2 regions of the Variovorax sp. 01T432 genome follow, and region 1 is predicted to be linked to the other one. Evidence: riboswitches for the same ligand, from Rfam matches in the RefSeq annotation. Region 1 holds a riboswitch; the other holds the start of a gene.

Region 1 (10,232 bases):
CGGGATCGGTGGCCGGCACCGGAGGAACGAGCTGAGCCACGGATCGCCCGACAAGAGCCAGGAAGACACAGGCGACCGCCACCGTCGTGTGGCCGATCTGCGGGACGGCCACCAGCAGGCCGCCCGCCACCTGCCCGAGGAGGATGGCGACAAAAGTGCCCATCTCGACCATACCGTTGCCGCCGGTCAGTTCCCGCGCTTCCAGAACTTGCGGCAGGTAGGCGAACTTCACGGGGCCGAAAAGCGTGGAATGCAGCCCCATCAGGAACACGCATCCCAGCAGAACCGCCGCATCCGCACGCAGGAAGCCCCAGGCCGCGATGAGCATGATCGCGATCTCGAGGTTCTTGACGAAGCGGATCATCTTCGTCTTGTCGAACTTGTCGGTGAGTTGCCCCGCCGTCGCGGAGAACAGCAGGAAAGGCAGGATGAACAGCGCGCCGATCACCAGACCCGCCATCGTGGGCGGCATCCAGTCGAGCTGGAGCTGGTAGGTCACCATCACAGTGAAGGCGAACTTGAACAGGTTGTCGTTCGCCGCACCCGCGAACTGGGTCCAGAAGAAGGGCGCGAAGCGCCGTTGCCCCAGGAGGGCGAACTGATTGGCATGCGCCTGTGTGTCGGGCGCGATGACGGGCGAGGCGTCGACCGGTAATGTCATTCGATGACCCTTGCGGGCTCCTCAGGCCGTTACGGCGGCCGCGCCCGAATTGTGCCGCAGCGTCTGGCGCCCCACGGCTTGCAGCGCATGGAGCACGGGCACGCCAGCCAGCGCCGCCGTCAGGTGCTTGAGGCTATGGCCCGATACCAGGTGATGGGTCGCCTCGAAGATTGCCTGGTCCGAGAGTTCGAACAGCTTCGCCAACCCATAGAAGCAGATCACCCAGCCGAGCTTGAGGCCCACGGCGCCTTGCATCGGCTTGGCGAGCGCCAGCGTCAGCACCAGCGCCATCCCGCCGAACTGGACCAGCGCCCACGGCAGGACATTCCCGGTCTGTTGGTGGACGCCCACTGCCAGCACGCCCCCAGCCAGCGTGAACCAGGCAGCCGGCCAGCCTGCTCGCACGCTCACCCGCTCGCAGACCGCGAAGCCGACCAGCCCGGCAAACGCGACCGCCATGCCGGCGCGGTCGGCAGCCAGCCGCAGGTCGTCGGGTTGCAGGTGATAGAAGGCCGATCCGGCCGCCGTGAGGACCAGGCCCGCGAAGAACATCCAGGCGCAATCGAGTGCGTTGACCGGGGGTTGGGTCATGGACGCGGGCAGCGGTACGGCGTCCAGCGCATGCCCGTGCGCCCGGTCGATCCACTGCAGCCAGTGCAATCCCCAGAGACCGATCGCCGCGAACGGCAGGTTGCTCAGGACATCCATCGCGTTCGGAAGGCCGTGCCACGCATGGTTGTCGGCGAGCGTCGACGCCGGTAGTTCAGCCGTCGTCAAGGCGGGCCCCGCGAACGCGGCCAAGGTGAGCAACGCAAACAGCGACAGCAAGCCGCGCTCGCGGCGAGAGAGGGAAGGCAGCATCGTCATGGCAGGCTCCGGTTTGGCGGTGCGGCGGAATTTAGGTTGTCAACGCCTGCTCGGGCATCGAAAATCGATACGGAGCACTTTTTCACGACTCCCGGTATCAACCAGCAATACTCGCCATGAGCACCACCGTCGACCTCGTCCAGGCCCTGAAGAGCGAACTCAAGAATGCCCGGATGACCTACGCGGACCTCGCGAAATCGCTGGACATGGCCGAGTCGAGCGTCAAGCGGATGCTCGCCAAGGGCGACATGCCATTGACGCGGGTCGACGCCATCTGCCGCGCGCTCAAGATCGACTTCGCCGAGCTCGCCCGGCGCGTGGCGGACGACCAGCCGCTGCTGAAGGAGCTGACGCTCGAACAGGAGCAAGCGGTGGTCAAGGACAAGAAGCTGCTGCTGCTGGCCATCTGCGTGCTGAGCCAGTGGACGCTGGAGCAGGTCGTCGCCGCCTACCGGATCACCGAAGCCGAATGCATCGGCTACCTGGCGCAGCTGGACCGCATCGGCATCATCGAATTGCGGCCGCTGAACCGCTACCGCCTGAAGCTCGCCAAGACCTTCCGCTGGCGGCCGCACGGTCCGGTGATGGACTTCTTCCGCGAGAACGTGGTCCTCGACTACTACCGGGGCGGCTTCGACGGCCCGGCCGAGGGGCTGCTGCTGGTTCATGGCTCGATCAGCCGATCCCTGGCGCCCGCCTTCCTGGACCGGCTGCAACGCGTGGCGCAGGACTTTGCCCAACAGCACCAGACCGACCAGAAACTGTCACCCAAGGAGCGCGAGGGCTACACGCTGCTGCTGGGCATGCGCAACTGGGAGTTCGAGCTGTTCACCCGCCTGCGCCGGGCCTGAGCGTCAGGCCCCTACCTACCTGAAACCGGTTTCCCTAGTAAACTACCTGTTGCAGAAAAGCGGATGCACTCATGCATCCCACCGATGGCGCAAACTCCCATGAACGCTCAGGTGAATCGCTCGAGGCGATTCGGTCACTGCGTCCATTGATCAATCGCCGACTGGAGAGTCACCACAGCAGGTGGTGCACCGAAGGAGCAAACCCGTTGCAGGTCGCAGCGTGTGAATCTCTCAGGTACCGAGGACAGGGGGAGCGGCAGCCTGAACCCCGGGAAGGGTCGCTTCGCATCAGGAGCGCCAGCGCCCGCCGTTCATGTCTTCCCACAAGGATTCGGACATGCGCGTGGTTGTACTCGGCGCCGGCTTGCTCGGCGTCACATCCGCCTATTACCTTCAACAGCTGGGCCACGAGGTGACCGTGGTCGATCGGCACTCGACGCCCGCGGCCAAGGCGCGCGGGCGCGTGGCCGAGGACGCGGCCGCTCCACGGGACGCCGCCGCCGCCTCTCTCGCGGGCGCGGGAAATCGGGAAGGCTGGCGCAGGCTGCATGCACGCCTGCGGCGAAGCCTTGCCGGCCTGCTCGACCGAGCCATCGGCATGCGCCACAAGTCCGATCCCATGGAAAACCTCGTGCGCCTGGCTGCCTACAGCCGCAGGAGCGTCCGCGCGTTGAGCGACGAAGTCGGCATGCCGCAGAGCGCGCGCACCAGCGGCCTCCTGAACTTCTTCACGGACGCCGACACCTTCGGCCACCGGTCGGCACGTGCGCAGCACTGGCGCAAACTGGGCTGCGAGGAGCGCCTGCTGACCGCCGCCGAGGCAGTCGTCATGGAGCCCGCCCTTCGATCGATCCACGACCAACTCGCCGGCGCCACCTACTCCCTCGAAGATCCGGCGCGCGACCCCGGCCAGTTCGCGGCAAGCCTCGTCTTCCTGTGCCGGGCTGCCGGTGTGCGCTTCATGATGAAGCACACCGTCGTCTCGCTCCAGGAGCACGACGGCCGCATCGACCATGTGGAGTTGGCCGACGCCGAGGGTCGTCCGAGCACCCTGCGCGGCCAGGCCTATGTGCTGGCGCTCGGGAGTTCGAGCGTGCCTCACGCGGAGCGCCTGAAGATCGCGATGCCGCTGCGCTTCGCGCGCGAGTACATCGTCACCATCCCATTGAAGGACCCGGCCCGCGCCCCGCGCCTGACGCTGCGGGACCGCCAAGGCAAGCTCCGCATTGCTCGTGTCGAGACGCCCACCGGCGAGTGCCTGCGTGTTTCCGGCACCGTGCCCTCCAGCCCCGACGAACAGGGCGAACCCGACTCGGACCGCTTCCATGCCATCCTGCGCCGCATCGACATGCTGTCATGAGCGGACTGCGGCCGGAACTCGAGTTCGCGTTCACGGGGCTCTAGCACGGCCGGGCCCGCGCGGCCTACAATCGCCGCACTGCAGGAGAGCGGGCCGCGCCAGCGGCCCCACCGAAGGCGCAAACTCCCATAAACGCTCAGGTCGACTCACGAGATGAGCCTGTACTGCACCAACTGTCAGAGCCGTCTGGAGAGCCATCGCACCGCTTCAAGGTGGGCGCGATGCACCGAAGGAGCAAACCCGTTGCGGGCGCAGCGGGTGAATCTCTCAGGTACCGAGGACAGGGGGAGCGGCAACTTGGACCGAGCGTCCGGTTGCTCTTCGTTCGTCGAGGCTTCCGTTCCCGTTCGTCCAAGCGCTGCAACCTTCATTGGTGATTCACATGCGCGTGATCGTTCTTGGCGCCGGCCTGCTCGGCGTGACCTCGGCTTACTACCTCCAGCAACTCGGCCACGAGTGACCGTGATCGACCGACAGGCCACACCGGCGGCCGAAACCAGCTTCGCCAACGGCGGCCAGATCTCCGTCAGCCATGCGGAACCCTGGGCCAACCCGGGCGCGCCGCTGAAGGTGCTGCAATGGCTCGGCAAGGAAGATGCCCCGCTGCTGTTCCGAATTCGTGCGGACATGCGCCAGTGGCTGTGGGGCCTGCAGTTCCTGCGCGAATGCACACCGGCGCGCACCCGCCACAACATCGAGCAGATCGTTCGCCTGGGCACCTACAGCCGGGAGACCCTGCAGCAATTGCGCCGCGACACGGGCCTCAGCTACGACCAGCGCACGCAAGGCATCCTGCACTTCTACACGACGCGCAAGGAATTCGATGCCGCCCTGAAGCCCGCCGAACAGATGCGCGCACTCGGCTGTGACCGCCGGGTGATCTCCGCGGACGAGGCCGTGAAGATCGAACCCGCGCTGGCCCACATCCGTGCCCAGCTGGCAGGCGCCACCTATACGGCCGAAGACGAGTCGGGCGACGCCAACCGCTTTGCGCGCGAGCTGGTCGCGCTGGCCGCCGCCGCGGGCGTGCGCTTCCTGATGAGCCACACCGTGACAGCGCTGCGCGAAGCCGCCGGCCGCATCGATCATGTGGAGGCCACCGACAGCGAAGGCCGTTTCCAGCGCATCCGCGGCGATGCCTTCGTCGTGGCGATGGGCTCGCTGAGCCCGCTCTACGCGGCGCCGCTGGGCATCCGGCTGCCGATTTACCCGGCCAAGGGCTACTCGGTCACCATGCCGGTCAAGGATGCATCGAAGGCGCACCAGGTTTCGCTGACCGACGACGAGTTCAAGCTCGTGTTCTCGCGCTACACATCGGCCACTGGCGACCGCCTGCGCATCGCCGGCACGGCCGAACTCAACGGCTACGACCGCGACCTCAACCGCGTGCGCTGCGAGGCGATCGTTCGGCGCGTCGAGCAACTGTTCCCCGGCGCCGGCGATGCAACCGAGGCCCAGTTCTGGACCGGCCTGCGTCCGGCGACGCCGAGCAACGTCCCGTTGATCGGCGCCACGAAGCTTCCCAACCTGTTCCTGAACACCGGACACGGCACCCTGGGCTGGACCCACGCCTGCGGTTCCGGCAAGTCGATCGCCCGCATCGTGAGCGGCCTGGCGCCGGAGGTGGACTTCGCCTTCACCGGGATTGCAGGATCAGGAAAGGCCCCGGCTCAATCGTCGCTGGTAAAGACCGTCAAGACGCCGGTATAGCCGTACAGGTGATGCCGCGCGATTTCGCCCGCGGCAAAGAACCCGACCAGCGGCACGTCGCCGAGCGCGTGCCGCACGATCTGCAGCTCGGCGCCGGGCGCTCCGAAATGCGGCCCGCCCCTGCCCGCGCAGCTGACATAGACAGCACCGGCGATGCGCCGCGCCGGATGCGGCGCCGCCTCGGCTTCGCCGGCGGCGACCTCGCGCGCGGTCGCCAGCGTCTGCTCCTGGGGTTCGAGTTCCTCGCGGATTTCGGCGCACACCCGCATCAGGTCCGCACGTGCGGCCTGCGCGTTGCGGCGGCAGAAGCTCATGCGCATGCCGGCCTCGGCGACGTCCGCGATCGCCACGCCGCGGCGCGTCGGATCGAGCCCGATGATGTGACGAACGAGCACGTCCGCGCCCAGGTCGCGCGTGCGGCGGATGCCGTCGCTGCCGGGGTGGGCGAGCCCGACAAGCGTCGCGCGCACGGCTTCGATCGCCTGCTCGGGCTGATCGAGCGACACGTGAAGATCGGCCAGCAGCACGTCGAGCGCGGGCTGTCCGTCGAGCTTGAGCAGCAGATTACCATCGGCCTCGGTGATCTCGCGCTCGGGCGAGACGGGCTGGCAGCCCTGGGTGACACGCGAGACCAGCCGCACGCCTTCGCCGAACACGACGCCCGACATCCCGCCCGAGAACACGCCACCGACCGCGCCCTGCCCCCGGATGTTGCCGTTGCCGCCGATGGCGAACTGCAGGGAGCCGGCGCGGCCCGAAGACAGCCCGCCGAAGAGATAGCCGGTATCGGTGCGTTGCGCCATCTCGTCGATCAACTCGCTGAGTTCAGGCGTGCGCGGGTCGGCATGCACGAGCGCGGTGTGGGCCGAAAAGCCGCTCATCTCGGTGTTGGTCAGGGGGGCCACGCCGGAGAACACGCGGTACTGGTCGCTCGGCAGCTCGCACAGCATCACGCTGAGGGCAGGTTCGTCGAAGTATTCGGCGTTGTTGGCAGCGACGCCCACACCCACGGTGCCTGACCAGTCCGTGATCTCGGGCAGCTCGGCACCGAGGTGGTCGAGGATCTCCTGTGCATCGGCTGCGTAGTGGTCGGTGATGTAGAGCAGGCCCAGCGTGGGCGAGTGGGCGTAATCGGGCAGCGCCATCTGCGCCCGCAATTGGGCGAGCACGAGGCCGGCCGCCATGCGCCATTGCGGATGGGTGGCGTGACCGGAAGGAAACAGCTTCATGCGACCGATTCTCGCTCGGCTGGACTCGGAGAATTTCTCAGCGTGCGCGAGTCCGCTTGCGCGCTGGGGCCTTGGCCGCCGGGGCCTTCTTCTTCGCGGCGGCGCCCGGCTTGGGCGCCGGCTTGTCGGGGGTCGCCGCGACCATCGCCTTGCCGACGGCGTCCGCCAGCGGCTGAGCCATCGCCGGCATCTTCAAGTGCGCGGCATCCTGCAACGCCGAGGCAGCGATCTGCTGGAACTGCTGCGTCAGCGCACCCCACCATTGCAGCGGGTCGACGACGCCGCCGGCCGCTTCCGCCGGCGCGGCGGCGGCGGTTTCAGCGGACTCGGTTTCGTTCCGTGGCGCCGCCGGCTGGGGAGCCACCGCCGGGGGCTGCGCGCCGAACATGGACGAAGGTGCGGGTGCCGCCGCAGCGGGCTGCCGCGTGAACGCGTTGGCCAGGTCTTCCATGCGCACGTTCATGCCGCGCAGGGTCGAGAGCGTCATCTTCTGCACCTCGAGCGCCTGGATCGTGGCCTTGAGCGCATGGCCGTTCTGCTCGAGCCAATACTGAACGGTCTTGAGTTCCTGGATGCGCTTGTCCACCTCCTCGACACTGAGCGTGGGCGCGACCCAGCTCGACAGGCTCGGCATGCCGGGCACCGCGCTCGGGCCGGCCGTGGCGGCGGCGCCCGTCAGGTTCCTGAGAAAGTCGAAACCCGGGACGAACTGGCTGAAGGCGAAAGGCGTGCTCGAGTCGCTCATGGGAAGTCTCCAGGAGAGTGGTTTTTGTGCAGCCAGCTTACTCCATGAAAACGCCCCTATGGGCGCCTCGGCGCGTCTCAGTGCTTGTGCTCGCCGCCGGCGGGAGCGGCGGCGCCCGCCAGCACCGGCACCTTCAGTTCCAGCGTGCTCTTCTGCCCCTTCGCATCCTCGAAGCGCAACGTCAGCGGCACCGTGCTGCCGCTGGTCAAGGGCTGCTTCAGGTCCATCATCATGATGTGATAGCCCCCGGCCTTGAGTTCGACCGTCTGCCTTGCCGGCAGTTCGAGCCCCGGCACCTCGCGCATGCGCATGGTGTCGCCCTCCATCTTCATCTCGTGGACCGCCGCCACGCCGGCCACCGGGGTCGAGGCGCCGACCAGCCGCGCGCCCGAGGGGGCGCTGAGCTTCATGAACGCGCCCGTGCCACTCTGTCCCGGCACCGAGGCGCGAATCCATGCGTCGCGCACGTCGACCGCCGCCACGCCCGGTGCAAGCACATCGAGTCGGACCGCCGGGCTCGCCAGGCCTTCCGTCGAGGTGCCGCTGGCCGGCACCTGCGCCCAATCGGCGCTGCCGGCATCGCAAGTCTGCAGCACCTTGAACCACAGCACGCCCGGCGTCGCGGGCAGCCTGCCGCGCAGCAGAAACTCTGCCTGCGCCTTGCCCGACAGCGCCGCCTGCGGCGACTCCGCGGTCCAGCGCACTTCGCCGGCGTCGTCTCCGGCCGCCTTCTGCACCTCGAGCTTCCAGCCCTTGAGCGCCTGAGCCTCGGAGAAGGCAAAGCCCTTGGGCAAACGCACGGTGATGCCGGTCGTGCTGCCGGCATCCTTGCAGGGATGGCCGACGTGGAAGGCCGCCTCGTAGTCGCTGCCGGCGCTGCCGCCGCCCGGCGGCAGTGTCACGTGGGCGAAGCTGCCGCCCGCGCCAGTCAGCAGGAGACAGGCGGCCAGGTTCTTGAGGACGTAACGGGAGTTCATGGGAAGTTCCTTTGAAGACATTGGGAGTCAGAGGTCGAAGCGGAGTTCAGCGGTGTAGGTGCGCTGCGGATAGGGGTGAAAGTTCCAGTACTGGTAGTTGTTGGCGTTGTCGATGCCCAAGGCCGCCGACCAGTGCTTGTCGAACTGGTAGCGCACGCGGTAATCGACGGTGAAGTACTTGCTCGCGGCGGTATAGGCGAAGCCATTGATGTCGCTGTTGTCGAGCGTGGAGTACTGCTTGCCGCTGTAGCGCGCGGCCATGGTGAAAGCCCAGCGCGCATCGGGCTTCCAGGTGGCAACCGCCGTGGCGCGCCACGCCGGCACGCGCGGCTGCTGCTTGCCCACGCTGGCCGGAAAGGCTGCGTTGGCGGTGATGCGCGAGTCGGCATAGGTCAGGCTGCCGCCCAGGTCCAGGCCCTTGATGAAGACGTCGGCGCCCTGGTAGGCCATCTCCACTCCGGTCGTGCGCATCTGGTCGACGTTCTGCACGCGCGAGACGGTGGTCGAGCCCGGGATGAGCTGCGAGTAGAGCGCATCGCGCGTGGTCTCGTGAAACAGCGTCACGCGCGCGAGACCCTGACCCAGGTCCTTCTCGGCCGTGAGCTCGGAGGTCCACGACCGCTCGGGCTTCAGGTTCGGATCGTTGATGAAGGACAGCGCGCCGCCCGAGGTCGCGCCGTAGAGCTCGCCCACCGTCGGCATCCGGACGGCGCGCCCGGTCGACGCCTTGAGCACCGTGTCGGCGCTCCACTGATACGCGACGGCGGCCTTGGGCGAGACGTGCGACTCGTGCCGGTCGCCGTAGTCGAGCCGGCTGGCGCCGCTCGCGCTGAAGCCCTCCTGTGCGCGCCAATCCTCGAAGCGCAGGCCCAGCACCGTCTTCCACCGGGGAGCGAAAGCCCAGGTGTCCTGCGCCCAGAGGCTGCGCAATTCGGAGCGCCCGCCCACGTCGGTCACTGGCGTGCCGGCGGGGCCGTCCTGCCAATCGCCGATCACCCCGGACTTCAGGATGCGCAGTTTGTACGCATCGCGCTGCACCCCGAAGTCGACGATGTGCGCGCTGCCTTGCGGGCGCCATGTGCCACGTGCGCCAAGCGTGTTCCAGCCGGTGCCGTTCTGGTCCTGCAGCGTGCCGGCCCCGCCACCGGCCGCCGGCGGCAGCGCGACCGTCGGCACCCGGAGCTGGTCGCTCGCGTCGTCATAGAGACTGGCCGTGACTTCCCAGTCCCACTCGCCCCTGGTGTTGCTCTTGACCGAGAGCCCGTGCATCAGCTGCGTCTGCCTCTCGTTGCTGAGGTTGTAGTCGCCCGGCGAGAGATTGAAGCTGCGCCCGTCGATGTTGACCAGCCCGCTGTAGATGGGCTGCCCCGCCGGGTTGCGCAAGTAGGTGTCGGGCCGGCCTTCCGAGCCGTTCCGCCACCAGCCGAGCGTGTAGGCGGCGCGTACCGTCGACGAGAAGTCGTAGGCCAGCTTCAGTTTGGCATGGTCCTGCACCGTGTGATATGCGGTCGCGGTGCCGAGGATGTACCAGGGATTGTTGTTGCGATCCAGAGCCGCGACCGCGCCGGTCACCGGGGTCCCGGCGGCGCCGGGCGTTCCGGCACTCAGGGCCCGGGTCGGAAATGTCAGCGGTTGCCCGTGGCTGTCGATGCGGTTCACGTCGATCCACCAGGACCAGTCGCCGCTCTTGCTGCCGATCGATGCGCTGCTCTGCCAGCCGTTGAAGCTCGTGTGCGTGTTGTAGAGATCGAAGGGCTGCGAGAAGTAGCCCGACTTCACGTGCGCCTCGAGTTGTGTCGGCATGCGGGTGACGTAGTCGACGACGGCCCCGG
Region 2 (10,232 bases), on a different contig from region 1:
GGCAGTTCCGGCACCGCCTGCGGCGACGAGACGGCGAGGGCGCGCAGGCGCCCCGAACGAATGTGCACGATGACGCTGGGAAGGTTGAGGAAACCGATGGACACCAAGCCCGAGATGAGATCCGGAACCAGCGCGCTCTCGCCCTTGTAGGCCACGCTCACGACCGGCGTGGCCGTCTGCAGCGAGAACAGTTCGGCCGTCAGGTGCGCCAGCGTGCCCGTGCCGCTGTTGCCGGCACTCAGTTCGCCGGGGTGCGCCTTCGCATGGGCGATCAGCTCCGCCACGGTCCTGGCCGGCGAGTCCGCGGGCACCACCAGCACCAGGGGCTGCTGCGAAACCATGCCGATCGCATCGAAGTCGCGCGCCACGTCGTAGCTGAGCCTGGGGTTGAGCACCGGGTTGATCACCATGCTGTTGCTTCCCATGAGAAGGGTGTGCCCGTCGCGGCTCTGCAACGCGGCGGCCACGCCGATCGCGCTGCCCGCGCCCGGCTTGTTCTCCACGATCACGGGCTGCCCGAGCTGCGGCGCCAGCGCCTCGGCCAGCACGCGGGCGGAGCCGTCGGCGCCGCCGCCGGGCGCGAAGGGCACGATGATGCGCACGGCCTTCGATGGCCACGGGTCGGCCGCCGAGGCATTGCGCTCCAGTGCGGCGGCCAGGGTGCCGGTGGCGGCCAGAAGGAGCGTCGAGAGGAGGTCTCTTCGGGAGATGCCGTGCAGCGCCCGACGCGAGGCCGCGATGGGTGGAGGGTGCATTTGTCTGCCTTTGTTCTATGAATCGTGCCGATCGTAGGCACGCCCCCGCGGCCGTCCAAATACCAACATTGGGCGCTCCCATAACATCGGGTTATCGAGCGCCGCCGGCGCGTCGGAAACCAAACCATGAACCTGAGACAGATCGAGGTCTTCCGCGCCGTCATGCTTGCCGGCTCGGTGACCGACGCGGCCCGCCTTCTGCATGTCTCGCAGCCGGGCATCAGCCGCATGCTTTCGCATGTCGAATTGCAGCTCGGGCTGCGGCTGTTCGAACGCAGAAAGGGCAGGCTGCTGGCCACGCCCGAGGCGCAGGCGCTGTTCGCCGAGGTCGAGCAGGTGTATCGCGGCGTCGCCCGCATCGACGAATGCGCCGAAGCGCTCAAGAGCGGAAGCATGCTCAGCCTGCGGGTGCTGGCCAGTCCGAGCACCGGCCTGGAGGTGGTGCCGCAGGCGCTGACGCAACTCGGCCGCGAGTTTCCTTCCGCGCGCATCTACCTGGAGATCCTCGCGGCACGGGAGATGGTCAAGCGCCTGGCCGGGCATGAGGCCGACATCGCGATCTCGACCGTTCCCATCGACGACCCGCTGCTGAGGTCGCGGCCCATCGGCCAATGGACGCTGGCCTGCGTGTTCCCCAAGGGCCATCCCTTCGAGCAACGGCGTTCGGTGATGCCGGCCGACATCCTGAAGGAGCGCCTGATCGGCTTCAGCGCGGACACGCCGCAGGGTCGCATCGTCGCGGACTGGTGCGCCAGCCACCGATGCGAGTCCCCGGTGCGCGTCGAGGTCCGCGCCGGCCAGGCCGCCTGCGCGATGGCTGCCGCGGGCGGGGGCATCGCGGTTGTCGACGACCTGACGGCGAGGGGCTGCATGACCGACAGGCTCTCGTTCCGGCCGATCGTCGACGCGCCGTCCTTCGACGTTTTCGCGGTGACCCACGAGAACATCCCGGCTTCGCTGCTGTCGGGCAAGTTCGTCGAGCGGGCCGAAGCGGCGCTGCGCCGCTGACCGCACGAAGTCATGGGCGCCGGTCGGGCGCGCTTGTCACCGGCGTCGCCGCTTCATGCAGCGGAACGAGGAAGTTCAGCTGGTCCAGCCGCATCGCGGCGAGCCCGTCCTCGCGTCGTTCCACCAGGTAGGAGGTGATGGCGCAGTTCGGCACGTCGCCCCGCCGGTCGATGTCCAGGATCTGCTGCTCGTCCATGTGTTCGAGCAGGTAGCGCATGCAGTTGACGGTGACCTGGTGCGCGACCACCAGGACGCGCCGGTCCGCGTATTCGCGCGTCACCATTTCGAGCAGGCTGCGCAGCCGCAGGATGACGTCGCACCAGCTCTCGCCGCCGGGCGGCCGGAAGTAGAACTTGCCGACCAGCTGGCGCTGCTCATCGAGGGCGGGATGGATCTGCCCGATGCCCAGCTTGGTGAGCCCATCCAGGATGCCGAACTCCTTCTCGCGCAGCCGTTCGTCGATGCGCAGCACGATCGGCGCGCTGGCCATGCGGCTGCGCTCGGCGACGAGGCGGGCGGTCTCGCGCGCGCGCACATAGGGCGAACAGAGGATCACTTCGGGTTGCGCGTCGGGCTGCAGCCTGGCGAACCAGTCGCCCAGCGCGATCGACTGCGCCACGCCGAGTTCGGACAGCGGCACGTCGACGTCGCGCCATGCCAGATCGATCACGGGCAGGCCGCCGGCCTCCGCCGCGTGACGCGCGATGTTGCCGGCGCTCTGTCCGTGGCGCACGAGCCAGAGGGTGCGGGGCCAGTGGGGTTGCATGGGAGAGATGATAGGAATCAGCTTCCCCTATGCCTCGTAGGCCGAAGCCGGATTCGCCGGAACGCCTTGATATTGCTCCCCCGCAGTCACAGTTGGAAATGCGCTTGGGGAGGGCGAATTCTTGACCATCGCAAAGGAAGCAGATGCGAGGTCGCGCGCCTTGGCAGCAAATTCTCATGGACTCGGGCCGCCTGTACAGGTTCATCAGCGACGAGGCAGGGCGCACGGTTGACGAGCGATCCCTGGGCTTGAAAGTCGAGAAGGACCTGGGAATCGAAGGCCGGTTGGAGTAGCGCCTTCAGGCGAGATCAGCGATCGGCACGCAACTGCAGAACAGGTTGCGGTCCCCGTAGACGTTGTCGACGCGGCCGATCGGCGGCCAGTACTTGGCCTCCTTGAGCGTCGCCAGCGGGAAGGCGCCGAGCTCGCGCGAATAGGGCCGCGCCCATTCGGTGCCGAGCAGGCTCGCCGCCGTGTGGGGCGCGTGCTTGAGCGGGTTATCTTCCCTGGGCCAAACGCCTTCCTCGACGCGCCGGATCTCGCCGCGAATGGCGATCATGGCGTCGATGAAGCGGTCGAGCTCGGCCAGCGGTTCGCTCTCGGTCGGCTCGACCATCAGCGTGCCCGGTACCGGGAAGCTCAGCGTCGGCGCATGGAAGCCGTAGTCGATCAGCCGCTTGGCGACATCCTCCGCCGTGACGCCGCTCGTCTCCTTGAGCGGGCGCAGGTCGAGGATGCACTCGTGCGCGACGTGGCCGTTGGGGCTCGCGTAGAGCGTGGGGTAGTGGTCCTTCAGGCGCGCGCTGATGTAGTTGGCGCTGAGGATCGCGGTCTCGGTCGCGGCCTGCAGGCCGGCCGCGCCCATCATGCGGCAGTACATCCAGCTGATCGGCAGCACGGCGGCATTGCCCAGCGGCGCCGCCGACACCGCGCCCACGCCGTGCGACGCGACACCCGCCGTCGCATGCCCGGGCAGGTAGGGCACGAGGTCTTCCACCACGCACACCGGCCCGACGCCCGGGCCGCCGCCGCCGTGCGGAATGCAGAAGGTCTTGTGCAGGTTCAGGTGGCTCACGTCGCCGCCGAATTCGCCGGGCGCGGCCACCCCGACCAGCGCGTTCATGTTTGCGCCGTCGACGTAGACGCGGCCGCCGTGCGCATGCACGATCTCGCACAGCTCCTTCACGCGGGTCTCGAACACGCCGTGGGTGCTTGGGTAGGTGATCATCACCGCGGCGAGCCGGCCGGCGTGCTTCTCGCACGCGCGCTTCAGGTCGTCGATGTCGACGTTGCCTTCGGCATCGCAGGCCGTCACCACCACCTGCATGCCCACCATCTGCGCGCTGGCCGGGTTGGTGCCGTGCGCCGAGGAGGGGATGAGGCAGACGTCGCGGTGCCCCTGGCCCTTGGCTTCATGGAAGGCCTTGATCGCCAGCAGGCCGGCGTACTCGCCCTGGGAGCCGGCGTTGGGCTGCAGGCTGATGCCCGCGTAGCCCGTGGCCTCGCAGAGCCAGGCGCGCAGCTGGGCGTCGAGCTGCGCGTAGCCCTGCAGCTGCTCGGCCGGCGCGAAGGGATGGATGTTCGCGAACTCGGGCCAGGTGATCGGGATCATCTCGCTGGTCGCGTTGAGCTTCATGGTGCAGCTGCCCAGCGGGATCATGCTGCGGTCGAGCGCCAGGTCCTTGTCGCTGAGGCTGCGGATGTAGCGCAGCATCGCGGTCTCGCTCTTGTGGGTGTTGAACACCGGATGCGTGAGGAAGGCGCTGGTACGGCGCAGGTCCGGGGGAATGCGCGGCGTGATCGTGCCCGAGAGTTCCTCGAAGCGCGGCATCGGCGTGCCGGCGGGCACGAACAGTGCCCACAGGGTCTCGATGTCGGCGCGCGTCGTGGTCTCGTCGAGCGAAATGCCCAGGTGGTGCTGCAGCCGCTGGCGCAGGTTGACGCTGGCGGCGTGCGCGCGCTCCTGGATCTTCGCCGTGTCCTCGCCGGTCTTGACGGTCAGCGAGTCGAAGGCGGTGGCGTTGACGATCTCGCGGCCCATCTGCTCCAGGCCCTGCGCCAGCACCGCCGTCAGCGCGGCGACGCGCTGCGCGATGCGGGTCAGGCCCTGGGGCCCGTGGTAGACCGCGTACATGCTGGCGACCACCGCGGGCAACACCTGTGCGGTGCAGATGTTGGAGGTGGCTTTCTCGCGGCGGATGTGCTGCTCGCGCGTCTGCAGCGCGAGGCGGTAGGCGGGCCGGCCGTGCGTGTCCACGCTGACGCCGACCAGCCGCCCGGGCAGCGAGCGCTTGAACGTGTCGCGGCAGGCCAGGTAGGCGGCGTGCGGGCCGCCGTTGCACATCGGCATGCCGAAGCGTTGCGTGGTGCCGCAGACGATGTCTGCATCCCATTCGCCCGGGGGCACCAGCAGCGTGAGCGCGAGCAGGTCGGCCGCCACGCAGAAGGCGGCGTCGCATTCGTGCGCGTGGCCGGCGAGCGGGCGCAGGTCATGCACATGGCCGGTGGTGGCCGGGTACTGCGCGAGCACGCCGAAGAAGTCGCCGCTCGTCATGAGGTGCGGCAGGGTCTCGGAGACGGTGCTGACCTTCACCTCGATGCCCAGCGGCGCGGCGCGTGTCTTGATGACCTCGATGGTCTGCGGATGGCAGTCGCCCGACACCAGGAAGACCTTGCTCTTGCTCTTGACGCTGCGCCGGGCCAGCGTCATCGCCTCGGCCGCCGCGGTGGCTTCGTCGAGCATCGAGGCGTTGGCGATGGCCATGCCGGTGAGGTCGCACACCATGGTCTGGAAGTTGAGCAGTGCTTCCATGCGGCCTTGGGAAATCTCGGCCTGGTAGGGCGTGTAGGCGGTGTACCAGGCCGGGTTCTCCAGCACGTTGCGCAGGATCACGGCGGGCGTGTGCGTGCCGTAGTAGCCCTGGCCGATGAAGCTTCGCGCCACCTTGTTCTTCGCGGCGATGGCCTTGAGCTCGGCCAGCGCGTCGGCTTCGCTCAGCGCCGCGGGCAGGCGCATCGGCCTGCGGCGGCGGATGGCCGGAGGGACGATGCCGTCGATCAGCTCGGCGCGCGTCGACGAGCCGATGGCGCCGAGCATGCGCGCCTCGTCCTCGGCTTCGATGCCGATATGGCGCGCGATGAATTCCTCGGCGTTCTCGAGGTCGGTGAGCGAGGGCAGGGTGGGCTGGACGGGCGTCGGCATGGATGTGATCAGCTTGGAAGGAACGAGGTACGGAGCAGGAAAGAGGTCGCCGCCGGGCCGCCCCAAGGCGGCCGCGCCTCCCACCCGGGGGGTGGCGAAGCACACGAAGTGGCAAGCCGGGGGGCAGTCATTCGGCGGCCGCCGCCGGGCCGCCCCAAGGCGGCCGCGCCTCCCCCCCGGGGGGGTGGCGAAGCACACGAAGTGGCAAGCCGGGGGGCAGTCATGATTCAGCGATCTTCTGGTAGGCGGCGGCGTCCAGCAGCGCGTCGAGTTGCGAGGGATCGCTCAGGAGCACCTTGAAGAACCAGCCTTCGGCTTCCGGCGCGCTGTTGGCGAGCGAGGGATCGGCGCGCAGCGCTTCGTTGACTTCGGTGACCTCGCCGGACACCGGCATGAAGACGTCGGCCGCGGCCTTGACCGACTCGACCACGCCGGCGACTTCGCCCTGCGCATAGGTCTCGCCGACGTTGGGCAGGTCGACGAAGACGACATCGCCCAGCGCGTCCTGCGCGTGCACGGTGATGCCGACGACGGCGACGCCGTCGCTGCCGGCATCGACCCATTCGTGGTCCTTGGTGTACTTGATGCTCATGAAAAGACTCCTGGTTGGAAATTGATCAGCCGGCCATCATCCACGGAAATAACGCGTCGGCACGAAGGGCATGGTGCTCACTTCCATCGGCACGGGCTTGCTGCGCACGATCGCCTGGATGCGGGTGCCGGGCTCGGCGTAGGCCAGCGCCACGTAGGCCATCGCGATCGGCCGATCGACCGTCGGGCTCAGCAGTCCGCTGGTCACCTTGCCGATCAGAAGACCCTCGAAGGATTGCAGGGGCGTGCCGTCGCGCACCGGCACGCGTTCCAGCGCGACCAGGCCGACCCGCTTGCGCTTCAGGGTGTCGTGGTCCAGGTGGCCCGCGGTGCCGCTGGCGGCCGTGAGCTGCGCAAGAATCCGCGCCGCGCCCGGGAAGCCGCCCTCGCGCGCGCCGCCGGCGCGGCGCACCTTCTGCATCGCCCAGCCGAGCGAGGCTTCGACCGGCGTGGTGCTTTCGTCGATGTCGTTGCCATAGAGGCAGAGCCCGGCTTCGAGCCGCAGCGAGTTGCGCGCGCCCAGGCCGACCGGCTTGACCTCGGGCTGCGCCAGCAGCAAGCGGGCGAGGGCCTCGGCATCCTTCGCGGCCACCGAGATCTCGAATCCGTCTTCACCGGTGTAGCCGCTGCGCGTGACGAAGGCCGCCAGGCCGCCGATGCGCACTTCGCCGCCCGTCATGAAGACGAAGCGCTCGACGCCCGGCGACAGGCGCGCGAGCGTGCCGGCGGCGAGCGGGCCCTGCAGCGCCAGCAGCGCATGGTCGGGCATCGGCTCGACCTGGCAGCGCTGGCCGATCTTCGCGCGGATGTGGGCGATGTCGGCCGCCTTGCAGGCGCCGTTGACGATCACGAAGAGCGAGTCCCGGCCCTCGTTGAAGAACATCAGGTCGTCGAGGATGCCGCCCTGGTCGTTGAGCAGCAGGCCATAGCGCTGCTTGCCGGGGGACAGGCCGATCACGTCGACCGGCATCAACGTCTCGAAGGCGGCGGCGGCGTCGGGGCCCTTGAGGCGCAGCTGGCCCATGTGCGAGATGTCGAACAGGCCGGCGGCCTCGCGCGTGTGCTTGTGCTCGGCCATCAGGCCGGTGGGGTACTGCACGGGCATGCTGTAGCCGGCGAAGGGCACCATGCGGGCGCCGAGCTCGGCGTGCAGGTCGTACAGCGGGGTCTTTTGCAGGACTTCGGCGGGGGCGGGTGAGGAGGCCAAGGCACTCTCCAATAGGGGCAGTCGCTATCCATGACGCAAGCCATGGGCCACCCCTGCTGTCCGCTTTACCTGAGAGATTCGCCCCACGATCGGGGTTTGCTCCTTCGGTGGGCGGCTCTCACTGATCGTTGCTCAGTGGCGGTCCGCCTCTCTCCAGCAAGGAAACGCCCGAAAAAACGAGCGCCTCGTCAGTCCTTTTGCCTGAGCGTTCGGGCCCGATCTCTCGATGGGACCTGCGCCTTCGGCGGCCACGCGGGGGCGCGGCTCTCTCCTGACACGAAAGAGTGTAAGGGATCGGGCAGAGGGCGGTCCCGGGCGCGGCGTCTTCAGTGCACGGCATCGGCCACCGGCAGCAGCATGTCGATGCGTGTGCGGACGGACTCGGCGCGCTCCGGGCCCGCCACCTTCTCGATCTCGGCCAGCATGGCGTTGGCCGTGGACAGCATCGACGTCCGGTCGCGCGCCTCGCGCAGGGTGTCGCGGAACTGCGCGGCGAGCACGGGGTCGCGCCGCACGAACATGCGCTCGCAGAGATCGAACAGGAACATCCGCGTCGTCGCCAGCGAGCGTTTGCCGTCGAAGGCGTCGACCGAGACCGGCGCGGCCTGCGCGAGCGGCGCCGGCACCCGAACGGGCGAGGAGGCCTCCGGCGCCTGCTGCTTCGGCACCAGCAGGAAGCCCTCGTTCACCAGGTGCAGCGCCACCCTTCCAGCCTCTTCGCGGCCGCCGAAGAGTTGGCCGAAATCGGTCACCGAGCGCTGGCCGTCGGCCATCAGCAGCAGCGCTCGCTCGCGCTGGCCCAGCGTGCGGCGGCCCGGCTGGAGTTCCTGGCGGGCCTTGTCGGTCTTGACGAGAAGCATCGGGATCTTGCGGGGTTCGGGATGGAGCACCGCATCATCGGAGGTCGTCGTGACACCCGCGTGAATGCGGCGCCCCCGCGAGTGCGGCGCGGGACGCCCCGGCTTGCTCAGCGCTGGCGCCGCATGAGGTATTCGATGGCCTCGAACAGCGCCTCGCTCACCAGCGCCAGCAGGGCGGCGGGCACGGCGCCGGCGATGAGCAGCCCGCGGTCGTTCAGCGCCAGTCCCGTCACGATGCGCTCGCCGAAGCCGCCCGCGCCGATGAAGGCGGCGATGGTGGCGGTGCCGATGGCGATGGTCGTCGCGGTCCGAACCCCCGCCAGCAAGGTCGGCAGCGACAGCGGCAGCAGCACCAGCCGCAGGCTCTGCGCGCCGGTCATGCCCAGGGCCGTGCCGGCCTCGCGCAGACCCGCGGGCACCTCGGCCAGTCCGGTCACGGTATTGCGCATGATGGGCAGCAGGGCATAGAGCGTGAGGGCGATCAGGGCGGGCACGGTGCCGATCGCTCCGAGCAGCGAGATCAGCAGGGCCAGCAGCGCCAGGGAGGGAATGGTTTGCAGGAGGCCGGTCAGGCCGAGCACGACCGCGCGCACGCGCAGGTGCGGGAACACGAGGATGCCCAGCGGCACCGCGATGAGGATCGCGAGGCCGACCGAGGCCCCGACCAGCAGCAGGTGTTGCCGCGTGAGGCGGCCGAGGTCCGAGCCGAAGAGCTTGGCGGCGAAGCCGCGGGGGACTTCGCCGGATACGGCGGCCTTGCGCGCCAGGAAATCGCGCGCGATCGCATCGAAGGCCTCGCCCTGCAGTTCGGCGCGCGCGTTCATGCGGATCATGGCGGGCTCGTCGATGCGACCCTGGAGCTTCTGCAGCGCGGCCCAGGCCTGCGGCCAGCGCGCCGGCACGTCCAGCCGGTAGAGCACGACCGCCTCGTAGCGGGGGAAGTAGCGGCGGTCGTCTTCCAGCACGCGCAGCTGGAGGTGGTCGATCTTGGCGTCGGTGGTGTAGATGTCCATGACGTCGATCTGCCGGGCCGCCATCGCGTCGTAGGCGAGGCCATGATCGAGCCCCACGGGCTTCTGCCTGAAGCCGTAGCGTTCGGCCAGACCCACCCAGCCATCGGCGCGCCCGATGAACTCGTTGGACAGGCCGAGCTTGAGGTCGGGATGGGCGGCCAGGTCGCTCAGGCTGTGGATCCCCAACCGGTCTGCCTCCGCCGCCCTCATGGCGAGCGCGTAGCCGTCGTTGAAGCCCAGCGGTATGGCCACGCCGAGCCCGAGCGGCGCGAGCGCGGCGTTCATGGCTTCGGGGGAGAGCATCTGCGGGCTCTTGAGGATCTCCTGCGCGATGGTGCCCGTGTATTCGGCGTACATGTCGATGTCGCCCGAGCGCAGGGCCTCGTAGACGATGGCCGTGTTGCCGAGCCCCTGGCGCACCACCGGCGGCGAGGCGAGGTGCGGGGCCGCGGTCTGCGCGAGCACCTCGGCGAGGATGTAGGACTCGGTGAAACGCTTGGAGCCGATGCGCAGGCCCTCGCCCTGGGCGTGGGACGCCGAAGCCGCCGAGAGCAAGCCAAGGCAGAACAGCAGGACGAGCCAGGCGCGAGGCCTCGAGCGGGGCGGCGGGTGCATCCCGCGCAGTGTAGGGCCGCTTCTCCTACAGCGGATCGTCAGCGGGGCTGATGCGGAGCCGGTTCGGGCGAAAGCAAGCTGGAGCGGTGCTGATCAACTATGTGCGACACGGTCAAGGCAAGTCTCTGGTCCTGGTTCATGGACTGGGGGGGAACTGGCGTTCCTGGCAGAACATCCTGGACCCGCTCGCGGGGCATCGCAGCGTGCTCGCGATC

Evidence for each region. A riboswitch is a leader RNA that binds a small molecule or an ion and turns the genes downstream of it on or off. The one in region 1 is predicted to bind glycine.
Region 2: another riboswitch for glycine. It lies ahead of gcvT (glycine cleavage system aminomethyltransferase GcvT); the one in region 1 lies ahead of AC1DNF_RS13405 (FAD-dependent oxidoreductase).

What each region holds. Positions count from the first base shown of each region.
Region 1 covers NZ_JBFTPS010000014.1:78,502-88,733, reverse strand. Annotated here, with positions in the region: gene AC1DNF_RS13420 (MFS transporter) at 1-661, opposite strand, end outside; gene AC1DNF_RS13415 (hypothetical protein) at 683-1,528, opposite strand; gene AC1DNF_RS13410 (helix-turn-helix domain-containing protein) at 1,645-2,379, shown strand; glycine riboswitch at 2,531-2,637, shown strand; gene AC1DNF_RS13405 (FAD-dependent oxidoreductase) at 2,717-3,739, shown strand; glycine riboswitch at 3,811-3,900, shown strand; glycine riboswitch at 3,916-4,033, shown strand; partial or broken gene AC1DNF_RS13400 (D-amino acid dehydrogenase) at 4,122-5,449, shown strand; gene AC1DNF_RS13395 (FIST signal transduction protein) at 5,410-6,678, opposite strand; gene AC1DNF_RS13390 (PhaM family polyhydroxyalkanoate granule multifunctional regulatory protein) at 6,716-7,423, opposite strand; gene AC1DNF_RS13385 (copper chaperone PCu(A)C domain-containing protein) at 7,501-8,400, opposite strand; gene AC1DNF_RS13380 (TonB-dependent receptor) at 8,428-10,232, opposite strand, start outside.
Region 2 covers NZ_JBFTPS010000020.1:13,982-24,213, reverse strand. Annotated here, with positions in the region: gene AC1DNF_RS16665 (Bug family tripartite tricarboxylate transporter substrate binding protein) at 1-755, opposite strand, end outside; gene AC1DNF_RS16660 (LysR family transcriptional regulator) at 882-1,763, shown strand; gene AC1DNF_RS16655 (histidine phosphatase family protein) at 1,774-2,529, opposite strand; gene gcvP (aminomethyl-transferring glycine dehydrogenase) at 2,828-5,731, opposite strand; gene gcvH (glycine cleavage system protein GcvH) at 5,952-6,323, opposite strand; gene gcvT (glycine cleavage system aminomethyltransferase GcvT) at 6,360-7,529, opposite strand; glycine riboswitch at 7,576-7,696, opposite strand; glycine riboswitch at 7,709-7,813, opposite strand; gene AC1DNF_RS16635 (hypothetical protein) at 7,856-8,389, opposite strand; gene AC1DNF_RS16630 (ABC transporter permease/substrate-binding protein) at 8,497-10,017, opposite strand; gene AC1DNF_RS16625 (alpha/beta fold hydrolase) at 10,104-10,232, shown strand, end outside.